3 regions of the Streptomyces sp. NPDC094034 genome follow, and region 2 is predicted to be linked to each of the others. Evidence: riboswitches for the same ligand, from Rfam matches in the RefSeq annotation. Region 2 holds a riboswitch; each other region holds the start of a gene.

What was found. A riboswitch is a leader RNA that binds a small molecule or an ion and turns the genes downstream of it on or off. The one in region 2 is predicted to bind cobalamin.
Region 1: another riboswitch for cobalamin. It lies ahead of metE (5-methyltetrahydropteroyltriglutamate--homocysteine S-methyltransferase); the one in region 2 lies ahead of ABTZ59_RS14330 (cobalamin biosynthesis protein).
Region 3: another riboswitch for cobalamin. It lies ahead of ABTZ59_RS06845 (ribonucleoside-diphosphate reductase subunit alpha); the one in region 2 lies ahead of ABTZ59_RS14330 (cobalamin biosynthesis protein).

The regions. Positions count from the first base shown of each region.
Region 1 is NZ_JBEOUD010000015.1:64,911-72,761, forward strand. It holds gene ABTZ59_RS16130 (serine hydrolase domain-containing protein) at 1-682, shown strand, start outside; gene ABTZ59_RS16135 (LCP family protein) at 707-2,101, opposite strand; gene ABTZ59_RS16140 (COG4315 family predicted lipoprotein) at 2,385-2,951, shown strand; gene ABTZ59_RS16145 (hypothetical protein) at 2,966-3,451, shown strand; gene ABTZ59_RS16150 (bifunctional o-acetylhomoserine/o-acetylserine sulfhydrylase) at 3,597-4,958, shown strand; gene metX (homoserine O-acetyltransferase MetX) at 4,955-6,112, shown strand; cobalamin riboswitch at 6,191-6,437, shown strand; gene metE (5-methyltetrahydropteroyltriglutamate--homocysteine S-methyltransferase) at 6,600-7,851, shown strand, end outside.
Region 2 is NZ_JBEOUD010000013.1:20,687-28,537, forward strand. It holds gene ABTZ59_RS14305 (hypothetical protein) at 1-248, opposite strand, end outside; gene ABTZ59_RS14310 (alpha/beta hydrolase) at 629-1,756, opposite strand; gene ABTZ59_RS14315 (class II aldolase/adducin family protein) at 1,850-2,512, opposite strand; gene ABTZ59_RS14320 (inorganic phosphate transporter) at 2,689-3,972, shown strand; gene ABTZ59_RS14325 (hypothetical protein) at 4,015-4,242, shown strand; cobalamin riboswitch at 4,428-4,579, shown strand; gene ABTZ59_RS14330 (cobalamin biosynthesis protein) at 4,614-5,675, shown strand; gene ABTZ59_RS14335 (cobyric acid synthase) at 5,672-7,270, shown strand; gene ABTZ59_RS14340 (putative cobaltochelatase) at 7,299-7,851, shown strand, end outside.
Region 3 is NZ_JBEOUD010000005.1:24,693-32,543, reverse strand. It holds gene ABTZ59_RS06860 (helix-turn-helix domain-containing protein) at 1-607, opposite strand, end outside; gene ABTZ59_RS06855 (ATP-binding protein) at 738-1,241, shown strand; gene ABTZ59_RS06850 (ribonucleotide-diphosphate reductase subunit beta) at 1,238-2,260, opposite strand; gene ABTZ59_RS06845 (ribonucleoside-diphosphate reductase subunit alpha) at 2,251-4,623, opposite strand; cobalamin riboswitch at 4,776-4,900, opposite strand; gene mctP (monocarboxylate uptake permease MctP) at 5,044-6,678, opposite strand; gene ABTZ59_RS06835 (DUF3311 domain-containing protein) at 6,675-6,932, opposite strand; gene ABTZ59_RS06830 (GntR family transcriptional regulator) at 7,116-7,851, opposite strand, start outside.

The DNA of each region.
Region 1 (7,851 bases), on a different contig from region 2:
CTCCAATCCGTACGCCCATTTCTCCACCACCGATCTGCTGCGCGCCCTGGCGAGGACTCGTCCGCACGCCCGCCCCGGCGAGCGCCTGCGGTACTCCAACTTCGGTGTGGGGCTGCTCGGTCACCTCCTCACCCGCGCCGCGACGGGTGGCCACCAGGGGTACGGGGATCTCCTCACGGCCCGGGTGCTCAATCCGCTCGGGCTGATCCGTACCAGCTGCGGACCGGACCTTCCGCAGGCCACCGGCTACTGGCACGGTCGCGCTCGGCCGCCCTGGCTGATCCCCGGGCTCGCGGGGGCCGGCGCGATCCGGTCCAGCGCGCGCGATCTGCTGGGCCTTCTCGACGCCATGCTGGACAACACTCCAAACGCCCCGTCCGGTTGCCCGCCATCGGCGGCGGTGCCGGCCACCTTGCGTACGGCGCTGGTGGATGTGGTCCGCCCCCGGCTCGCCCTGCGCGACGGCGGCAAACGGCTGGCGCTGATCTGGAACATCCGGGTCCGGCCGGACGGCGATGTCTACCACCATTGCGGCGGCACCCGTGGCTTCAGCGCCTTCGCCGGGTTCAGCCCGCGCCACCGCACCGCCCTCGTCGCGCTGACGAATACGAGCCCGGCGGCCGACCAGGCATTCGTCCAGAGCGCGTACGACGCGCTGCTCGCCCTGGCGCGGCCCGGCTGACGGTCCGTGCGACGGAGTCGCGGGTCACCCCGTGACATCGGGCAGATCGGGGCCGATGGTGAGGGTCAGCGTGCCGGGCCTGGTCCCCTCGGAGGGGGCGGGGTCGAGGCCGGGGAGTCGCGTGGCCAGGGACCGGGCCTGGTCCGCCAGGCCCTCGGGGTAGGTGAGCGTGCTCCGCCCGGCCGCGGCGGGGGCATTGCCGGTCGCCGTGATCCGGAAGCCGAGCGCGCGCAGCCGTTCGGCGGTTTCGCGGGCCTTGCCGGGGACGTCGGTGCCGTTGAGGACGGCGACCTGAACGGTGCCGGCCGCCGGGGGCAGTTGCTCCGCCGCCTTCACCAGGCGGGATCTGGTCATCTCCCGGTCGTTCAGCAGTGCGTTGAACAGTTGCTGGGCGGCGGGCGGGTTCCAGAGGACGTTGGCCGTGTCGCCGGGGACGTCCCTGGCCCGGGGATAGTTCGGGACGGTGAGGAACGTGATCCGTTCGGCGGGCATGCGTTTGATGCCGGAGGCGAGCTTGTAGAGGGGTTCGAGACCGGCCAGTTCGGGGTCGGTGGTCAGTGACTCGGTGGCCGCGTCCAGGAATCCGTAGAGCGCCCGCGGCTGGTACAGCTGGGCCCTGGCCTTGGCGGCGAGGGCGCGCATGAACTCCTGCTGGCGGCCGATCCTGCCGATGTCCGTGCCGTCACCGAGGCTGTAGCGGGCGCGTACGTAACCGAGTGCCTGCTCGTTCTTCAGCGTCTGGCACCCCGCGCGGAGGTCGAGGTGGGCCTTCTTGTCGTGGATGGGCAGCGGGGGGCAGACCTCGACGCCGCCGAGGGCGTCCACCATGCCGGTGAACCCACGGAAGTCCACGATCATGAAGTGGTCGACACGGACACGGGTGTTCTGCTCGACGGTCTTGATCGCGCAGGCGGCGGCCTTGGCGGTGTCACCGGTGGAGCCGCCGATCGCGAACGCTTCGTTGATCTTGAAATGGTGGGGGGTGGAGACAGCGCCGTTGCCCTGGCGGCACGAAGGGATCCGTACCCACGAGTCACGGGGGAACGACACCACGGTGGCCCATTCGCCGCTGCCGCCGATATGCAGCAGCATCAGGGTGTCCGACTGCATGGTGGTCAGGTTCTCGCCAAAGGCCCCGCCCAGCCCCGCACGGCTGTCGGAGCCGATGATCAGGACGTTCTCGCCCCCCTGGGTGGCTTGCGGGCGGTTGTCGCCGAGGGCGTCGTCCACGCCCGCGCCATGGATGTTTCCGCTCAGCGCGGAGTAGAACCAGCCACCGGCCGCGGCCGTGCCCAGCACCAGGGCCGCGGCGGCCAGGGCGAGCCAGCGACCGGCCCGGCGGTACTGGTCCCACCTGCCCGGCCGGCCGCGCGGTGAGGGGGCGGGACGGCCCCTCGGCCTCATCGTTGCTGCGTTCACGGCGTCAATCCCCTTTCGGACGAGGATGGGGAACGGCCCCCCGGCCCGGATCAGTGCGGTGCGCTGTCGGACTCCCCTGTGGTGAACAGCCGACCCGGCCCGCTGGGCACGGTCGGCCGGGGCATCTTCATGTCGCGGGCCGCCCTGACGCGCACGCCGCCCCGTACATTCGGACGGCTCTGTCCGGTGGCCGCGTCGCGGGGCGTGGCGTGTAGTGGGTGGTGCCGCCGTGCTCGGTCGGGCGGCTCGCCGCCCGTGGAGCGGCCGGATCCGAGGAGCCTCGATGGGGACCATCATCAGCCGTGCCACCGCGATGGCCGCGACCCTGCTGTGCGCGGCGACGGCCGTGGGATGTTCGGGCGGCGACGGTGGTGCGCCGGCGAAGAAGTCAGCCGCGGCCGAGCGTCCCGTGGCCGTCACCGCCAGCGCCTCCGCGCGCCCGTCCCCCTCCCCGACAGCCGTCGGCAAGGTGTCCGCGAGATCCACGTCCCTCGGCAAGATCCTGGTCGACGGCGAGGGGCGGACCCTCTATCTCTTCGAGGCGGACAAGGAGAACAAGTCCACCTGTACGGGTGACTGCGTGAAAATCTGGCCACCCCTGCTCACCAGCGGCAAGCCCGAGGCGGGCACCGGCGGGGTGAAGGCGGATCTGCTCGCCACCACCACCCGCGACAAGGGCGCGAAGCAGGTCACTTACAACGGCCACCCGCTGTACCGGTTCACGGGTGACCACAAGCCCGGTGACACCAACGGCCAGGGCGATGTCTCGTTCCACGACACCTGGTACGTCCTCAGCAGGTCGGGCACGAAGAACACCACTCCGCAGCGGAACACCGGCGGCGGTTACTAACCCCGGGAGAAGTGATGTCCTCAGCGCCCTCCGGCGTCCGCTCGGGTTCCGGCCGGAAGCTCCGTGTGCTGCGCGGAGCGGCCCGGCTTCTGGCCGCGGCGGGGCTCGCGTGGGACGCCTATCTCCACGCCCATCTGGCCGACCAGTACGACGTGGTCACCGCGACCATCAGCCAGGGCGACCTCTTCCGTATCGAGGCCGCCCTGGCGTCGCTCGCCGCGCTGCTCGTGCTGGTCTGGCAGCGGCTGCCCGGGGATCTCTTCGCGTGGATGGTCGCGGCCGGCGGGCTGGCGCTGCTGCTGATCTACCGCTATGTCGATGTCGGCCGGCTGGGCCCGATTCCGAACATGTACGAGCCCCTCTGGTTCGGCGACAAGAAGCTCGTCGTCGTCGCCGAGGCGATCGCCGTGGTCGCGACCGCCTTCCTGCTGATCACCCATCCCCTCGCGCAGCGCTACCGCGGCCGTCGCCGCGCGGGCAGACGCCCCCGCCGGACCTGACGGGGCTTCGCCGGACTGCTGTGTATTTCCGCATTGTTGCGGGTTCATGGCCATGCGCGCGGCGCGCTTCCTGCCATGACCCGGTGGCTCTACGGTCCGTAATCAAGCGATTCCGCTGTCCCGAGAAACCCGTGCGAGGCCTGATATGAGCCAGCCCGTCGACTCCATCACCGGGGGACACACTCCCGAGGACATCTCCCGGCAGGACGCCGGTCCCTCATGGTCCTTCGAGACCAAGCAGATCCACGCGGGCGCCGAGCCCGACCCGACGACCGGTGCCCGCGCGGTGCCGATCTACCAGACGACGTCGTTCGTCTTCAAGGACACCCAGCACGCGGCCGATCTGTTCTCCCTCGCCGAGCCCGGCAATATCTACACCCGGATCCACAACCCCACGCAGGATGTGCTGGAACAGCGGATCGCCGCTCTGGAGGGCGGGGTCGCGGCCGTCGCGCTCGCGTCGGGGCAGGCCGCCGAGACGCTGGCGATCCTGACGCTCGCCCGCGCCGGGGACCACATCGTCTCCAGCACCTCGCTGTACGGCGGGACATACAACCTCTTCCGGCACACGCTCCCCCGCTTCGGCATCGAGGTGTCCTTCGTCGACGATCCGGACGACATCGACGCCTGGCGGGCCGCCGTACGCCCCCACACCAAGGCGCTGTTCGCGGAGACGCTGGGCAATCCGCGCGGCAATGTCCTCGACGTACGGGCGGTGGCGGACGCGGCGCACGACGCCGGGCTGCCGCTGATCGTCGACAACACCGTCCCGACGCCCTATCTGCTCCGCCCGATCGAACACGGCGCGGACATCGTGGTGCACTCGGCGACGAAGTTCCTCGGCGGGCACGGCACCACCATCGGCGGGGTGGTGGTCGACGGGGGCACGTTCGACTTCGGCGCGCACACCGAGCGGTTCGCGGATTTCCATACCCCGGACGCCAGTTACCACGGGCTGCGCTACTGGCCTGACCTGGGCCCGGGTGCCTTCGCGGTGAAGCTCAGGGTGCAGTTGCTGCGCGACATCGGCCCCGCGCTCTCCCCGCACTCGGCGTTCCTGCTGCTCCAGGGCGTGGAGACGCTGAGTCTGCGCGTCGAGCGGCACACCTCCAACGCGCTGGCGCTCGCCGAGTGGCTGGAGCAGCGGGACGAGGTCTCCGCCGTCCACTACCCGGGGCTGGCGTCCAACCGCTGGTACCAGGCCGGGCGGCGCTACCTTCCGCACGGCGCCGGCGCGGTCCTCGCGTTCGAACTGCGTGACGGGGTCGAGGCGGGCAAGCGGTTCGTGGACGGGGTCGAACTCTTCAGCCATCTCGCCAATATCGGTGATGTGCGCAGTCTCATCATCCATCCGGCGTCGACCACCCACAGTCAGCTCGGCGAGGAGGAGCTGGCGGCGACGGGCACGGCTCCGGGGCTGGTGCGGCTCTCGGTGGGGCTGGAGAACGTGGCCGATCTCAAGGCCGATCTGGAGGCGGGGTTCCGCGCCGCGAAGGCGTCGTCCTGAACACGTCCGCCGACTCGGCCACGCTCCCCCTCCCGCCGGTCACCGGTGGCTGGCAGGAGGGGGATCCGGCCGGCCGCCGCTCCTGGGTGACGCTCGACGGTCCGCTCCCGCTGGAGGCGGGCGGGGCGCTGCCCGGAGTCCGGCTCGCGTACGAGACATGGGGGCGGCTCGCTCCCGACGGCTCGAACGCGGTGCTGGTCCTGCACGCGCTGACGGGGGACAGCCATGTCGCGGGACCGGCCGGGCCGGGGCATCCCACAGGGGGGTGGTGGGATGCCCTGGTCGGTCCGGGCCGGGCGCTCGACACCACTCGCTGGTTCGTGGTCGCCCCGAATGTGCTCGGCGGCTGTCAGGGCAGTACCGGCCCCTCCTCGGCGCGGCCGGGCGGTGGCCGCTGGGGGCCGGCGTTCCCATATCTGACCCAGCGCGACCAGGTGGCCGCCGAGGCGGCCCTCGCCGACGCGCTGGGGATAGCGCGCTGGGCCGCGGTCATCGGCGGGTCCATGGGGGGTATGCGCGCCCTCGAATGGGCTGTCGGCCGGCCGGAGCGCACCGGCTCGCTGCTGGTCCTCGCGTGTCCCGCCGCCTCCTCCGCGGAGCAGATCGCCTGGGGCGCCGTCCAGATCGCGGCGATCCGTTCGGACCCCGGGTGGCAGGGGGGCCGTTACCACGACGCCCCGGCCGGCGGCGGTCCGCACCGGGGGCTGGGGATCGCCCGGCGCATCGCGCATGTGACCTACCGCAGCGAGCCGGAGCTCGGCGCCCGGTTCGGCCGGGAGCCGCAGCGGGGCGGCCATCCCTGGCAGGGCGGCCGGTACCAGGTCGAGTCGTATCTCGACCATCACGCCGCGAAGCTGGTGCGACGGTTCGACGCGGGCAGTTATGTGACCCTCACCGAAGCGATGAACGGCCATGACGTGGGCCGGGGCCGCGGTGGCGCGGCGGCGGCCCTGCGCCGGGTCCGGATGCCGGCCCTGATCGCGGGGGTCGACTCCGACCGGCTCTATCCGCCGGCCCAGCAGGCGGAGCTGGCCGCCGCCATCCCCGGGGCCGACCGGCTCAGGATCATCGAGTCGCCGTACGGGCACGACGGCTTCCTGATCGAGACCGCGCAGGTGGGCGCTCTGATCGAGGAGCTGCTGTCCGGGGCGTGACGCCCGGTCGGCGGACGGGTCGGGGACCATCGGATGGCCGAAATATGAACCGTGCTGTCGGTGATCCGCTTCAGCGCCTAAGGTGGCTGGTGCAGTCGGTTCGCCCTGCCAGCCGGGCAGGCGCGTCGTAAGAGGGAACCCGGTGGAAATCCGGGACTGCCCCGCAGCGGTGAGTGGGAACGACCGCCGTCATCAGCACTGGGTCCGAGCCGGACCCGGGAAGCGACGGCCAGTAGGAGTCCCTGTCGGTACGCGCGTTCATCCGCGCGTACGGGTACGGGACGCGCCCGCGAGTCCGAAGACCTGCCACTGCCCGCGCGCCACCGGTGCGCGCGGAGATCTCGGTGACCTCGAGGGCGGGTCGGCGTACATATCGGGCGGGTATCCGTGGCGGCACGACGCCGCCGGCCCGCCGGATCTGTTCGGCTCTTCGCGCCCGCGGTCCGTCGCCGGGATCTTGGGAGACATACTCGCGAAGGAGAGTCCCTTGACCACGAAGTCCGCAGCCGCGGCAGCCCGGGCCACCGTGTACGGCTATCCCCGTCAGGGCCCGAACCGGGAACTCAAGAAGGCCGTCGAGGGCTACTGGAAGGGCCGGATCACCGCCGACGCCCTCCGGGACACCGCGGCCGAACTGCGCCGCGCCACCTGGCGCCGGCTCGCCGACGCCGGTGTCCATGAGGTGCCGACCGGTGACTTCTCGTACTACGACCATGTCCTGGACACCAGTGTCATGGTCGGCGCGATCCCCGCCAGGCACCGCGCCGCCGTCGAAGCGGACCCCCTGGACGGGTACTTCGCGATGGCGCGCGGCACGCGGGAGGTGACGCCGCTGGAGATGACCAAGTGGTTCGACACCAACTACCACTACCTGGTGCCGGAGTTGGGGCCCGACACCGTCTTCACCGCCGATTCCGGCAAGCAGGCCGACGAGTTCCGGGAAGCCCTCGCGCTCGGTCTGACGGCACGTCCGGTGCTGGTCGGTCCGGTCACCTATCTGCTGCTGGCGAAGCCGGCCCCCGGGGTCGCCGCCGACTTCGAGCCGCTGACCCTGCTGGACCGGCTGCTGCCCGTGTACGCGGAGGTGCTCGCCGATCTGCGCGCGGCGGGCGCCGAGTGGGTCCAGTTGGACGAGCCCGCCCTGGTGGCGGAGCGTTCCCTGGCCGAACTGAACGCCGCCAACCGCGCCTACCGTGATCTGGGCTCCCTCACCGACCGGCCGAAGCTGCTGGTCGCCTCGTACTTCGACAAGCTCGGCGCGGCCCTGTCCGTACTGGCCAAGTCCCCCATCGAGGGGCTCGGGCTGGACTTCACCGGGCCCGCGGCGGCGAATCTCGATGAGCTGGCGGCGGTCGGCGGCTTGCCCGGCAAGCGTCTCCTCGCTGGTGTGGTCAACGGCCGTAACGTCTGGATCAACGACTTCGAGAAGTCCCTGTCGGTCCTCGGCACGCTCCTCGGCCTCGCCGGACAGGTGGATGTCACGTCCTCCTGCTCCCTGTCGCACGTGCCGCTGGACGTCACGGCCGAGCGCGAGATCGATCCGGGGATCGCCCGCTGGCTCGCCTTCGCCCAGCAGAAGACCGAGGAGATCGTCACGCTGGCCCGTGGTCTGGCGCGGGGCACCGGCGCCATCACGGCCGAACTGGCGGCCAACCGTGCCGACTTGGCTTCAAGGGCGGGATCGGCGCTGACCAACGACCCGGCCGTTCGCGCACGGGCCGCGGCCGTCACGGACGCGG
Region 2 (7,851 bases):
GCGTCGAGCGGACCCGCGCCGGGGTCCCGGTCGCCGGCCGCCCAGCGGGCGATCCGTACCGCGTCGGCGAGGACCGCTCTCGCCTGACGGGCGAGCTCCGCCGGGGGCGGAGTGCCCTCGGGCGGCCGGGGTGCCGGCCGGCTGCGCCCGTCGGTCACTGCCCGTCGGGCCGTGGTCAACGGCCGCGGGCGGACGAGTCGGAGTCTGGAGTTGCGCGCCAATTGCTCATCAGGCTTTCGGGACGTCACGGGGGGCAGTCTTCCCGGTGACCGCCCGAAAGCCCAAACGGAACCTGTTCCGGCGGTACTGGAAGGGCGGAAGGGGCCTGTTCCACGGGGGTGCCGCAGGGCACGGAGGGGAAGGAAGATGCCTGTTGGAAAGGTACGGGTCAGCTGGTGGAGCGCTCCGTGACAGGTGGACACGGTGGGTCGCAAGGTGCGCGAAGGAAGCGAAGTGGAGCGTCCGGCGCCGCGCCGGATTCCGCTACGGCCGCGCATGCCGGACAGATCCGTCAGACACCCGTAAGACACCCCACGGCCACGCGCCGCGCCAGGCCCGCCATCGGGCGCTGTCCGGTCGGCGGCTGTCAGGTCGGGCGCTGTCCGGTCGGGGGCTGTCCGGTCGGGGGCTACATCAGGGGGGTGAGGAAGCGGCGGAGCACCTCTTCGTAGCCGGTCGGATCCGCGTTCCACATGGCGGCGTGCGGAGCGTGCGCGACGGCGTGCAGGCTGATCAGACCGGAGCGGTGGGCGGCGAGTTCGCGGGAGGGGTTCCAGGAGGCGAGGGTGTCGTCGGGGCCGTGGAAGATCAGCGTCGGGATGTTCAATGTGCCGGGGTCGGCGGCCTGGCGCAGCCGGTCGCCGTCGATTCCGGCGCGGTCCTGGGCCGCCCGGACCGCGAGCGGCAGCAGCGGCGCGGGAACACGGCGGGCGGCGGCCAGCGCGCGCAGGGTGGCCTCCGAGTCCAGCACCGGCGAGTCGAGCACCAGCCCGGCGATCCGGGCACGGAGCGCGGAGCCGGCCGCCGCGCCCAGCGCCATCGAGGCGCCGATGGACCAGCCGTGCAGCACCACGCGCTCGGCGCCGTACCGGACCGCGTAGCGGATCGCCGCGTCGAGGTCGCGCCATTCGGACTCGCCGAGGTGGCCGAGGCCGTCCGGGGAGCGGGGCGCGCCGGGATCGCCCCGATAGGCGAGGTCGAGTACCGGAAGTTCCTGTTCCGCCAGGAACTCCATGAGGTTCATGGGGTGCTCACGGGTGGTGCCGAGGCCATGAGCGGTGATCACCCAGGTGTCGCGCACCCCGGGCACGAACCAGGCGGGCAGCGGCCCGAGTTCGCCCGGGATCGTCACGTCCTTGTGGTCGAGGCCCAGCGCGGAGGTGGGATCGCCGCTGTGGACCTGCGGGGTGAGGCGTACGCGGGAGCCGGGGACGAGCGAGCCGTGGCTGACACGCTCCAGTCGGCGCACCACGGTGTCCGCGGCGTGCTCCACCTCGTCGAGAACGGGCCCGACGACGGCGTGCACGCCGGGGCCCTCGATTCCGTATGTACCGGGGCGCAGGGAGGCGAGGCAGCGGGTCAGCGTGATCTGTCCGGCGGCGGTGGCGTGCACGGTGAGCCGGGGGTCGCCCGGCAGCGGGCGGCCCGGTGGCATCTTGAGCGCGGCGTCGCCCGCGTACCGGCCGGCCGCGAGCGCGGCCGCGCCGACGCCGATCAGGGTGGAGACGGCCGCTGCCGTCGCTTTGGCGGGGCGCACATTCTCAGTGTGGTCACCCCCGCCGGGCTCGGCCAGCCGGCGGCGTCCGTCGGAGTGCCGCGTCCCTACCGACCGCCCCGGCGAAAGCGCTGGTCAGCCCCGCTGTCCATATCCCTTCAGCCGCTGCCCGACCTCGTCGAGCTGGGCCTCGGTCAGCAGCGTGGGAGTACGGCCCGGCAGCGAGCTCGCGGTGAGCCAGAGCCGGCACATCCACTCCAGTTGGGCCGTGCGGTCGTAGGCCTGGGCGAGGCTGTCGCCGTAGGCGACGGTGCCGTGGTTCTGGAGCAGACAGGCGTTGCGGTCGCGCAGGGCGTGGAGCATATGGGCTGCCAGGTCGTCCGAGCCGTAGAGCGCGTAGGGGGCGACCCGGACCGCGCCGCCGAGGGCCGCCGCCATGTAGTGGATCAGGGGCAGTTCGGGGACGAGGGTGGAGACGGCGGTGGCGTGCACCGCGTGGGTGTGCACCACGGCCGTCGCGGAGGTGTTCCGGTAAACGGCGAGGTGCAGCGGCAGCTCACTCGTTGGGGTGAATGTTCCGAGGACCTGACGGCCCGCCAGATCGACGCCGACGGTGTCCTCGGCGGTCAGCTGGTCATACGGGACTCCGCTCGGCGTGACGAGGATCAGCTCGCCGATCCGTACCGACACATTGCCGGATGTGCCGACAACAAGCCCTTCATCTGCTGTTCTCCGGGCGGTCGTGATGAGTTCACGCCAGGCCCCGGCTATCGCGTCCTGGTTCTGCTGATCAGTCATAAGGGAATCCTGTCAGGCGGATACGGCGGCACGCAGGGCGCTCCACCAGAACAGGCGGGCGATTTATCCCCACATGAGGACACCACAAAGACGAGCCCAGTTCATCTTCCGTTTACCAAGACTCCCTACGTTCACCGAGGCCACTGACGTCAAAAGATTGCCTGGGTCCTGGGTCAATGGAACACATCACGCTGCTGCTCGCGATCGTGATCGTGACGGCTCTCGTGTTCGATTTCACGAACGGCTTCCACGACACCGCGAACGCGATGGCGACCACCATCTCGACCGGGGCACTCAAGCCCAAGGTCGCGGTGGGCATGTCCGCCGTCCTGAATCTCGTCGGCGCGTTCCTGTCCGTGGAGGTCGCCAAGACGATCTCCGGCGGCCTCATCAATGAACAGGGCATCAGAACAGAAGTGATCTTCGCGGCGCTCGTCGGCGCGATCCTGTGGAATCTCCTCACCTGGCTGCTCGGCCTGCCGTCGAGCTCCTCCCACGCACTCTTCGGCGGCCTGATCGGCGCCACCCTGATGTCGGTCGGCACCTCCGGGGTCAACGGCGGCGTCGTCATCACCAAGGTGCTGATCCCCGCGCTCGCCGCGCCGGTCGTCGCCGGTCTCGCGGCGCTGCTCGCGACGAGGCTGACGTACCGCATCGGCCGCCGTACGGACGACAAGGCGACCGCCAAGGGCTACCGCGCCGGGCAGATCGCCTCCGCCGGGCTCGTCTCCCTCGCCCATGGCACCAACGACGCGCAGAAGACCATGGGTGTCATCACCCTCGCCCTGGTCACCGGCGGCGTCCTCGCCCCCGGCTCCAACCCCCCGCTGTGGGTGATCGTCTCCGCCGGACTGGCGATCGCGCTCGGTACGTATCTCGGCGGCTGGCGCATCATCCGCACCATGGGCACCGGCCTCACCGATCTCCGTCCGCAGCAGGGCTTCGCCGCCCAGACCAGTGCCGCCACCGTCATCCTGGCCTCCTCGCATCTGGGCTTCTCGCTCTCCACCACCCAGTCGTGCTCCGGCGCCGTGATGGGCGCGGGCCTCGGCCGCAAGGGCGGTGTGGTCCGCTGGTCGACCGCCACCCGGATGTTCATCGCCTGGGGGCTCACGCTGCCCGCCGCCGGCCTGGTCGCCGCCGGGGCCGAGTTCCTCACCGGCCAGGGCACCTGGGGCATCGCGGTCGTCGCCGTCCTGCTCGTCGGGATCTCCGCGGCGATCTGGCTCGCCTCGCGCCGTCGTCCGGTCGACCACACCAATGTGAACGAGAGCGAAGCCACGGGCGCGGGCGCGGCGGAAGGCGCCGGGAGCGCCGAGCCGGCGGGCGTCGTCACCAACGCCGTCGCGGCCGTCACCCCGCCGCCCACGGCCGGTGCCGCGCAGGAACTGTCGACCACCATCCCGGCCCCGGGCCCCTCGGACCCCGCGGGCGAGTCCGCGCGAACCGCCAAGGTGTAAGTACCGCGTACGTACCGCCACGGCGTAAGGAAGAGAAACCGCATGAACATCGACTGGGCAGCACTCGGTTCCGTCTTCGGGGTCAGCCTCGTGGCCACCGTCGCCCTCGTGGGCCTGTTCACCCTCGGCATCGTGGGCCTCGCCAAGCGGGAGTCGGCGAGCGCGCGGGGCGCGACCGGCTCCGTGGCGCTGGCCCGTACGGGCGCCTACACCTGCTTCGTGCTCTGCGTGACGGCCGTCGCGTACGGGATCTATCTGATCGTCGCCTGACCGGCGACCGGTGACCGGGCGACCGGAACACCAGGACCACCACACCCCCGGCCGGCCCCGGCGCGTGCGTCACGCGCCCGGGCCGGTCTCCGTGTCGCCCACGGGACGGGCGTGCCGTGTGGGGCTCGGCACACTGTCCCGTCGCTGGTCAGGGATGAGTTGACGGGTGTTTGCGCTGCGTGGTGGACTTCCTGGGCCATTGGGGTCCTGTCCGGCCGGACAGGACCCGGGCGACGGCAGAAGAGGAAGCCGGTGCGAATCCGGCGCGGTCCCGCCACTGTCACTGCGAGCCATGTCTCCAGGAGCCAGGAACTCTCGCCGCCGCATCACGTCGAGCCGGGGCGCGGACCCTGAGTGAGGACATTTTTGCCATGCCTGGCCGCCGTTCGGCCGTCGTGCGCGGCCGGGGTCAGGCCGCCGAGCGTGTTTTCGCCTACGGCGCCGCCGTGGGTCTCCTGGGCGACCAGTTGTTCGGCGATCCGCGCCGGGGTCATCCCGTCGCCGCGTTCGGCCGGGCGGCGACGACCGTCGAGCGGACGCTGTGGCGTGACCACCGGGGCTGGGGCGCGCTGCACACCGCGGTCTGCGCCGGAGGAGCCGCCGGGATCGCGGCGCTGGCCGCCCGGGGCGTACGGGACCGTCACACCGCCTCCGTGGCACTGACCGCCGCCACCACCTGGGCGGTGGTCGGCGGCACTTCACTGGGGCGGGAGGCACGGGCCATCGGCGCGGCGCTCGCGGCCGGCGACGTCGAACGGGCCAGGGAGCGGCTGCCGCGTCTGTGCGGCCGTGACCCGCAGGCGCTGGAGGGACAGCAGATCGCGCGGGCCGTGGTGGAGTCGGTCGCCGAGAACACCTCCGACGCCGTGGTGGGCGCGCTGGTGTGGGGAGCGGTGGCGGGGGTGCCGGGGCTCGCCGGATTCCGCGCCGTGAACACGCTGGACGCGATGGTGGGTCATCTCTCGCCCCGTTACCGCCGGTTCGGCTGGGCCTCGGCCCGGCTCGACGATGTCGTGGGATGGCCGGGCGCCCGGCTGACCTCCGTACTCGCCGGGGCGCTGGCCGGCGCGGTCGGCGGCGATCCACGCGCGGCCCTGCGGGCGGTACGGCAGGACGCGCGCCGGCATCCGAGCCCCAACGCGGGCCCCGTGGAGGCGTCGTTCGCGGGCGCGCTGGGCGTACGGCTGGGCGGGACGCTCGCGTACGGCGGACGGGTGGAGCACCGGCCCGTACTGAACGGTGGGGGGCGGCCCGTGGAGGTCGCGGACATCGAGCGGGCCGTACGGCTGTCGCGCCGGGTGACCGGGGCGGCTCTCGCGGTCTGTGTGGCGGCCCGGTTCGGATTCGGCGCGATACGCCGTACGACAGGCGCGGGAAGTCGTACGACAGGCCCGATACGCCGTACGACAGGCGCGGGAAAGGAACGTGGATGAGCCGGGGCGGGCGCGGCGGGGGGCTGCTGATCGCCGGCACGACCTCCGACGCGGGCAAGAGCGTGGTCACGGCGGGGATCTGCCGCTGGCTAGTGCGCCGTGGGGTAAAGGTCGCGCCCTTCAAGGGGCAGAACATGTCACTGAACTCGTTCGTGACACGCGAGGGCGCGGAGATCGGACGGGCCCAGGCGATGCAGGCCCAGGCGGCCCGGGTCGAGCCGACGGCGCTGATGAACCCCGTCCTGCTGAAGCCCGGCGGTGACCGCAGCAGCCAAGTGGTGCTGATGGGGCGGCCCGTGGGAGAGATGAGCGCCCGGGGTTACTTCGGGTCCGGGCCCGCGGCGGAGCCGCGATCGGCCGACGCGTCCCCCGGGAGGACTCCGCACGGGCGGGAAGCCCTGCTCGGGCCCGTCCTGGAGTGTCTGGAGCGGCTGCGCGGCACGTACGACGCCGTGATCTGCGAAGGGGCGGGCAGCCCCGCGGAGATCAATCTGCGCCGTACCGACATCGTGAACATGGGCATCGCGCGCGCCGCGCGGCTGCCGGTGGTGGTGGTCGGGGACATCGACCGGGGCGGCGTCTTCGCCTCGTTCTTCGGGACGACCGCGCTGCTGGCGCCCGAGGACCAGGAGCTGATCGCGGGCTATCTGGTCAATAAGTTCCGGGGCGATGTCTCGCTGCTCGAACCGGGTCTCGCGATGCTTCGCGGGCTCACGGGGCGGTCCACGCTCGGTGTGCTGCCGTTCCGGCACGGTCTGGGCATCGACGAGGAGGACGGGCTGCGCGTCTCCCTGCGCGGCGCCGTACGCGAGTCCCCGGCGACACCCCCGTACGGCGAGGACGTGCTGCGGGTCGCGGTCTGCGCCGTGCCGCTGATGTCCAACTTCACCGATGTGGACGCGCTGGCGGCGGAGCCGGGGGTCGTCGTGCGGTTCGTGGACCGGCCCGAGGAACTGGCCGACGCCGATCTCGTGGTGGTGCCCGGCACGCGCGGCACGGTCAAGGCACTGGCGTGGCTGCGGGAGCGCGGGCTCGCCGACGCGCTCGCCTGGCGGGCCGCCGAGGGGCGTCCCGTACTGGGGATCTGCGGCGGCTACCAGATCCTGGGCGAGCACATCGACGACGAAGTGGAGTCCCGGGCGGGCGCGGTGCCCGGTCTCGGATTGCTGCCCGTACGGGTGCGGTTCGCCCGCGAGAAGACCCTCGCCCGACCGGTGGGCGTGGCCCTCGGTGAGGCGGTGGAGGGGTACGAGATCCATCACGGCGTCGCGGAGGTACGGGGAGGCGACGTGTTTGTCTCCGACGCGGACGGGCGCGCGCTGGACGGCTGCCGGGTGGGGGCCGTCACGGGCACGCACTGGCACGGGGCGCTGGAGAGCGACGCGTTCCGGCGGCGGTTCCTGACGGAGGTGGCGCGAACGGCGGGGCGGCGTTTCGTCCCCGCGCCGGACACGAGCTTCGGCGTGTTGCGGGAGGAACAGCTCGATCTGCTCGGTGACCTCATCGAGGAGCACGCGGACACGGACGCGCTGATGCGCCTGATCGAGGAGGGCGCGCCCGCGGGGCTGCCCTTCATTCCGCCGGGAGCGCCATGACGACCATCTTCGAAGGAGCGATCAGCATATGAGCACACCCTTTCCGTTCACCGCCGTGGTGGGGATGGACGATCTGCGGCTCGCCCTGTTGCTCAACGCGGTGAGCCCCGCCGTCGGCGGTGTGCTCGTCCGGGGCGAGAAGGGGACGGCCAAGTCCACGGCCGTACGCGCCCTTTCCGCGCTGCTGCCGGAGGTGCCGGTCGTCGCCGGGTGCCGGTTCAGCTGCGATCCCGCCGCGCCCGACGAGCGGTGCCCGGACGGGCCGCACGAGACGGCGCCCGGTGCGGCGAGGCCCGCCCGGATGGTCGAGCTGCCCGTGGGAGCCTCGGAGGACCGGCTCGTCGGCGCGCTGGACATCGAACGGGCGCTGTCCGAGGGCGTGAAGGCCTTCGAGCCGGGTCTGCTCGCGGACGCCCACCGAGGGGTGCTCTACGTCGACGAGGTCAACCTCCTCCATGACCACCTGGTCGACCTGCTGCTGGACGCCGCCGCCATGGGCGCCTCGTACGTCGAGCGTGAGGGCGTCTCCGTACGGCACGCCGCGCGGTTCCTGCTCGTCGGGACGATGAACCCCGAGGAGG
Region 3 (7,851 bases), on a different contig from region 2:
GAAGCTGTGACCGCATCACGTCAGCACTGCCCACCGTGTTCCTCAGGGCCGCTTCACCGATGATGAAGCACGTCTCCACCATGGGCGTCCGCGTCAGCAACTTCTGCCTGCTGAGCCTGGCTTCCACATGCTGCTCGATGATCTCGTCGCTGAGCGGTGGACAGTGTTCCGAGATCAACGCCTCCGCGTACTCCGGCGTCTGGAGCAGTCCCGGGATCACCAGCGCATCGAAGGAGAACCTGCTGGCCGCCTCCGTCTCGATCTTCGCGAAGTCGTAGAAGAACGCCGGAAGTTTCGCCAAGTCGACGTCCTCCTGAAGCACCTCCAGCGTCCCGCCCGCCTTCAGGACCACCTCCGCCGCGTCCGTGAACGCGGACTTCGCCGGCCTTCGGCCCTGCTCGATCGAGGCGAGCTGATCGCATGAGTAGCCCACCGCATCGGCGAGTTCCTGCTGTGTCAGGCCGGACTTGTTACGCCAGAGCTTGACCAGCTTCCCGTAGGCGACCCACACGCCCGGCCGGTCGTCGTCCTGGGCTCGCTGCTTCTTCTGTCGGCTGGTTCCCATACGCCTCACGCCCCAACGCGCCGATATGCGAATGTGGTTCATGTGCGAACGCGCGTCGTGGAGCGCCGGTCACCGCGCGTGACCCGTACAAAAACGCAGCCGCCCCGTACACGCCGTACAGGTACGCCCGTCCGCCCTGGTCAGGCTATCCGCGTAACGGGACCGTTACTCTATGAAGTCGGAAATTGCCTCCCTCATCGCACCGACGGAGCCGGCCGCCCCCGCCCAACTCGCCGCTCCTCCGCCGCTTTCGCCCCTGTATCCGCCGTCCCGGATCAGGCTCAGTTCCAGCCATCGCGGTGCCCGTCTCGCGCGGTTGCTCGCCGCGCAGCAGTTGGACGAGTGGGGGATTCCGCGTACGACGCCCACCGCCGCCGTGGTCGTCGCCGTCGTCGCGGAGTTGGCCGCGAACGCCGTGACGCATGGCCGTACCCCCGGGCGGGATTTCGAGGTGCGGTTGGCTCTCTCGTCCGCCGTCGTCCGGGTCGAGGTCCTCGACACCCGGCCCGACCGGCTCCCCCGTGCCCCGGGCATTTCGCCGCCACCCCCACCGGACGCGACGCACGGGCGCGGGCTGCTGCTCGTCGCCGCGTATGCCGACCGGTGGGGGTGGAGCGTGCGTGATGCCTATACGACCAAGACCGTCTGGGCCGAGGTGGACCACCGGCGGGTCTAGAAGTCGTCGTCGAACCCGACCGTGCCCTCGACCGCGACCTGATACGCCGACGGGCGGCGCTCGAAGAAGTTCGTCAGCTCCTGGACGCCCTGGAGTTCCATGAACGAGAACGGGTTCTGGGAGCCGTAGACCGCCGGGAAGCCCAGCCGCTGGAGGCGCTGGTCCGCGACGCACTCCAGGTACTCGCGCATCGACTCGGTGTTCATCCCCGGCAGACCGTCGCCGCACAGGTCCCGGCCGAATTGCAGTTCCGCGTCGACGGCCTCCTTCAGCATGTCCGTGACCTGCTGTTCGAGGGCGTCGTCGAAGAGGTCGGGCTCCTCCTTGCGGACCGTGTCCACGACCTCGAACGCGAAGTTCATATGCATCGTCTCGTCACGGAACACCCAGTTGGTGCCGGTGGCCAGGCCGTGCAGCAGACCGCGCGAGCGGAACCAGTAGACGTACGCGAAAGCGCCGTAGAAGAACAGTCCCTCGATACAGGCCGCGAAGCAGATCAGATTCAGCAGGAAGCGGCGGCGGTCCGCCTTCGACTCCAGGCGGTCGATGGTCTCGACCGAGTCCATCCACTTGAAGCAGAACTGGGCCTTCTCACGGATCGACGGGATCTCCTCCACCGCGTCGAAGGCCGCCGCGCGGTCCTCCGGATCGGGCAGATACGTGTCCAGCAGTGTCAGATAGAACTGGACGTGTACGGCCTCCTCGAAGAGCTGGCGCGAGAGATAGAGCCGCGCCTCGGGGGAGTTGATGTGCTTGTAGAGCGTGAGCACGAGGTTGTTCGACACGATCGAGTCGCCCGTCGCGAAGAACGCGACCAGCCGGCCGATCATGTGCTGTTCGCCGGGGGAGAGCTTGGCGAGGTCGGCGACGTCGGAGTGCAGGTCGACCTCCTCCACCGTCCAGGTGTTCTTGATCGCGTCGCGGTAGCGCTCGTAGAAGTCCGGGTAGCGCATGGGCCGCAGCGTCAGCTCGAAGCCCGGGTCCAGGAGATTCTTGTCCGAAGTGGTCATTACTGGCATGCCTCACAGGACTCGGGGTTTTCCAGGGAGCAGGCGATGGCGTCCTCGTCGGGCGTCATCTGCGCGGGTACGGGCACGGTCGCCCGCGCCGCCCGCGCGATCCGTGTCGCCGGGCGCGAGCGCAGGTAGTACGTCGTCTTCAGGCCCTTCTTCCAGGCGTACGCGTACATCGAGCTGAGCTTTCCGATGGTCGGCGTCTCCAGGAACAGGTTCAGCGACTGGCTCTGGTCCAGGAACGGCGTACGCGCGCTCGCCATGTCGATCAGGCCGCGCTGCGGGATCTCCCACGCCGTACGGAACAGCTCACGCACCTCCGCCGGGATCCAGCCGAAGCCCGCCACCGAGCCGCTCGACTCGCGCAGCGCCTCGCGGGTCTGCGCGTCCCAGACGCCGAGCCGCTTCAACTCGTCCACCAGGTACGAGTTGACCTGGAGGAATTCCCCGGAGAGCGTCTCGCGCTTGAACAGGTTGGAGACCTGCGGCTCGATGCACTCGTAGACGCCCGCGATCGAGGCGATCGTCGCTGTCGGGGCGATCGCGAGGAGCAGGGAGTTCCGCATGCCGCTCGTGGCGATCCGGGCGCGCAGCGCGTCCCAGCGCTCCGGCCAGTTCAGCTCCACGTCGTAGTGGTCGGGGTGCAGCACCCCGCGCGCGGCGCGCGTCTCGGACCAGGCGGGGAGCGGGCCGTTGCGCTCGGCGAGCGCGCAGGACGCCTCGTACGCGGCGAGCATGATCCGCTCGGCGATCTTCGTGGAAAGGGCCCTGGCCTCGGCGGAGTCGAAGGGCAGCCGCTTCTTGAAGAAGACGTCCTGGAGGCCCATCGCGCCCAGGCCCACCGGGCGCCACTTCGCGTTGGAGGCGCCTGCCTGCTCGGTCGGGTAGAAGTTGATGTCCACGACCCGGTCGAGGAAGGTCACGGCCGTGCGGACGGTCTCGTCCAGCCGCTCCCAGTCGAGGTCGCCCGAGGCCAGTACGAACGAACCGAGGTTGATGGAGCCGAGGTTGCAGACGGCGGTCTCCCCGTCGTCCGTCACCTCCAGGATCTCCGTGCAGAGATTGGACGAGTGGACGACGCGGCCGGGCTCGGCGGTCTGGTTCGCCGTGCGGTTCGAGGCGTCCTTGAAGGTCATCCAGCCGTTGCCGGTCTGGGCGAGGGTACGCATCATCCGGCCGTAGAGCTCGCGGGCCGGGATCGTCTTGCGCGCCAGTCCTGCGGCCTCCGCCTCGCGGTACCGCGCGTCGAACGCGTCGCCCCACAGGTCGACCAGTTCCGGCACGTCGACGGGGGAGAACAGGGACCAGTCGCCGTCCGACTCGACCCGGCGCATGAACTCGTCCGGGATCCAGTGCGCGAGATTCAGATTGTGCGTACGGCGCGCGTCCTCGCCGGTGTTGTCGCGCAACTCCAGGAACTCTTCCAGATCCGCGTGCCAGGTCTCCAGGTAGACGCAGGCCGCGCCCTTGCGCCGGCCGCCCTGGTTGACGGCCGCGACCGAGGAGTCGAGGGTGCGCAGGAACGGGACGATGCCGTTGGAGTGCCCGTTGGTGCCCCGGATCAGCGAACCGCGCGATCGGATACGGGAGTACGAGAGGCCGATGCCGCCCGCGTGCTTCGAGAGCCGCGCCACCTGGTGGTACCGGTCGTAGATCGAGTCCAGCTCGTCCAGCGGGGAGTCCAGCAGATAGCAGGAGGACATCTGCGGGTGGCGCGTACCGGAGTTGAAGAGGGTGGGGGAGGAGGGGAGATAGTCCAGCCGGCTCATCAGCCGGTAGAGCGCGGCGACCTCGTCGAGCGCGCGGACGCTCTGGTCCTCGGCGAGTCCGGCGGCCACGCGCAGCATGAAGTGCTGTGGGGTCTCGATGACCCGGCGGGTGATCGGATGGCGGAGCAGATAGCGGCTGTAGAGGGTCCGCAGCCCGAAGTAGCCGAAGCGGTCGTCGGCTTCCTGGTCGATGAGCGCGTCGAGGAAGCCGGCGTGCAGCGAGACGAGGCCGGCCGTACGGTCCGCGATCAGGCCCTCGCGGTGGCCGACGGCGATGGACGCGGAGAACGCCACGGCGCCCTGGCCTGCGGCCTCGTCGGCGATGGTGCGGGTCAGCAGCCTGGCCGCGAGCCGGGAGTAGGCGGGGTCCTCGGAGATGAGCCCCGCGGCCGCCTCGGTGGCGAGCTCGCGCAGCTCGGCCTCGTCCGACCGGGCGTTACGGCCGCGCAGGGCTGCGGCGGCGACTCTGCCGGGGTCGGCGTCGGGCAGATCGGCGGTCAGGTCGGTCAGGGTCCGCAGCAGTGCGGTCCCTGGTCCGTCGGCCGCCCGTGCGGCGGCCTCGGAGATGCCTGAAGCCGGATCGGCTGGCGCGATGGTCACGTGGTGCTCTCCCTCGCTCGGCTCTGGACCGTCGGGAGGGGAGCGGGCTGTTTCTCGCGGTACGGAGCGTACGGCCCGGATCCGGGCGGCACGGCGTACGGCGCCCACCGGCCCATCCACGAGGCCCGGACGTCTCGGCGTCCGATTCGGTCGAACCGGACGCACCGCCGGCAGGTGTTCGGACTCGTGGGTATGGCAAAGCACACCACATCACACCGTTGCGGGACAGTTCCGGATTCGCACCGGATTCCCCTGCGTCGACAGCGAGGTCGAGCATACATGTGGGGGCTGGCTCGGGAACCACCCCCCAGATGTTGTGTCGTGCGTCATTCCGTTCGGGCCCGCGCGGACAGCGAAAAGGCCGCCGGATCCCCGTGATTCCCGGGGATCCGGCGGCCCGTGGAGCCGGGCGGTGACCGGTCAGTGGCCTCCGGAGCCGCCCGAGGTCGCGGCCGGGAGGTCGACCTTCACGCCAGGATCGCCCGCGTCCGCCGTGTAGTCGGACGGGCTCGTCTCGTCCGTGCCCTCCGGCGCCTTGGCCGCGCGCAGGACGAAGGTGAGCGCCACCGTCACCACCAGATTGAGCACGAACGCGGTGAGGCCGATGTAGCCGATCTCACCCAGCCCGGGGATCTCCTTGGAGGAGCCGCCGAAGTGCGCCTGGGTCGGGCTGGCCACGCCGTACGCCGCGGCCGTGCCGTAGATCATGCCGACCGCCCAGCCCGCGAGCAGCGCCCAGCGGTGGAACCAGCGGGTGAACAGGCCGCCGACCAGCGCGGGCATCGTCTGGAGGATCCAGATCCCGCCGAGCAACTGGAAGTTGATCGCGACCGTCTTGTCCATGGTCAGCACGAAGACCAGCGCGCCCACCTTCACCAGCAGCGAGACCAGCTTCGAGACCTTGGTCTCCTGCTCGGGGGTCGCGTCCGGCCTGATGAAGTCCTTGTAGATATTGCGGGTGAAGAGATTCGCCGCGGCGATCGACATGATCGCGGCGGGCACCAGCGCGCCGATGCCGATGGCCGCGAAGGCCACCCCCGCGAACCAGTCGGGGAACATCGTCTCGAAGAGCTGCGGGATCGCCAGCTGTCCGTTGTCCACCTTGACCCCGGCGGCGATCGCCATGAAGCCGAGCAGCGCCAGCAGGCCCAGCATCAGTGAGTAGAGCGGCAGGATCGTGGTGTTGCGCCGGATCACCTCACGGCTGCGGCTGGAGAGCGTCGCCGTGATGGAGTGCGGATACATGAAGAGCGCGAGCGCCGAACCGAGCGCCAGCGTGGCATAGCCCCAATGCCCGGCGTCGCCCGGCGCGAGGGCGCCGCGTGGCTGGCCGGTCGCCGGGTTGGTCTGCGCGAAGGCGTCGCCCGCCTTGGCGAAGATGTCGTCGAACCCGCCCAGTTTGATGGGGATGTAGATGATCGCCACGACGATCACTATGTAGATCAGGGTGTCCTTGACGAAGGCGATCAGCGCGGGCGCCCGCAGCCCCGACGAGTAGGTGTACGCGGCGAGCACACCGAAGGCGATCAGCAGCGGCAGGTCCTTGATGAACCAGTGGGTGTTCTCGCCGCCGCCGACGCCCATCACGTCCAGCACGGCCTGGATGCCGACGAGCTGAAGCGCGATGTACGGCATGGTCGCGAGGATGCCGGTGAGGGCGACCGCCAGCGACAGCCCCTTCGACCCGAACCGGCCCCGTACGAAGTCCGAGGTGGTGACGTAGCCGTGCTTGTGCGACACCGACCAGAGGCGGGGCAGGAAGGTGAAGATCAGCGGGTAGACCAGGATCGTGTAGGGCACGGCGAAGAAGCCGGCCGCGCCCGCCGCGTAGATCGCCGCGGGTACGGCCACGAAGGTGTACGCCGTATAGAGGTCGCCGCCGAGCAGGAACCAGGTGACCCAGGTGCCGAACGACCGGCCGCCCAGGCCCCATTCGTCGAGGCTGTTCTCATTGGCGGCCTTGCGCCAGCGGGCCGCCAGGAACCCCATGACCGTGACGGCCACGAAGAAGAAGATGAAGACGGCGAGTGCTACGCCGTTCACGCCGTCCTTCACTTCGACGCACCTCCCTTGCGGGAGCGCTGGTCACGCTTCCACAGCTGGTAGGCGGTCATCGTGAGCACCGCCGAGACCGGGACCCAGAGCATCTGGTACCAGTAGAAGAAGGGGATACCGATGAACGTCGGTTCGAGCTTCGCGTAGGACCCGACCCAGAGCAGCGCCACGAAGGGCGCGACGAGACAGAGAGCGATGATCACCCGCGCGGGGGTGACTGTGGGGGGCGGATTCTCTTCCGGAACTTCGGGCACCGCGGCTCCGTTCCCTCGTTGATCGCCTGTGGTAATGAGCAGGAAATCTAAGCGAAGGCGCTGGTCAGCGTAAGCCCCTGTCCGAATGTCGTTACGTCAACGGTATGCGAACAGGGGTGCGCGGAGGGTTGTCGGCAGCGGTTGTCGGCAGCGGTGGTTGTCAGCGGTGGTCGGCAGCGGGGCTCAGTGGGCCGGGCGCCTCAGTCTGGCCACGAACTTGTAGCGGTCGCCGCGGTAGACGGACCGCACCCACTCCACCGGCTCACCGGCCGCGTCCAGCGAGTGCCGCGAGAGCATCAGCATCGGCAGCCCGACATCCGTACCGAGTAGCCCGGCCTCCCGCGGGGTGGCGAGCGAGGTCTCGATGGTCTCCTCGGCCTCCGCCAGCCGTACGTCGTACACCTCCGCCAACGCCGTATAGAGCGACGTGTACTTGACGAGCGAGCGGCGCAGCGCGGGGAAGCGCTTGGCCGAAAGGTGTGTGGTCTCGATGGCCATCGGCTCGCCGCTGGCCAGCCGCAGCCGCTCGATCCGCAGCACGCGCCCGCCGGTGGTGATGTCCAGCAGCCCGGCCAGGGTGTCGTCGGCGGTGACATACCCGATGTCCAGCAGCTGCGAGGTGGGCTCCAGGCCCTGGGCCCGCATGTCCTCGGTGTACGAGGTGAGCTGGAGCGCCTGCGAGACCTTGGGCTTGGCGACGAACGTGCCCTTGCCCTGGATGCGTTCGAGCCGGCCCTCGACCACCAGCTCCTGGAGCGCCTGGCGCACGGTGGTGCGTGAGGTGTCGAACTCGGCGGCGAGCGTGCGCTCGGGAGGCACCGGCGTACCCGGCGGCAGCGTCTCCGTCATATCGAGCAAGTGCCGCTTCAACCGGTAGTACTTGGGTACGCGTGCGGTACGGGTGGCGGGGCCGCTCTCG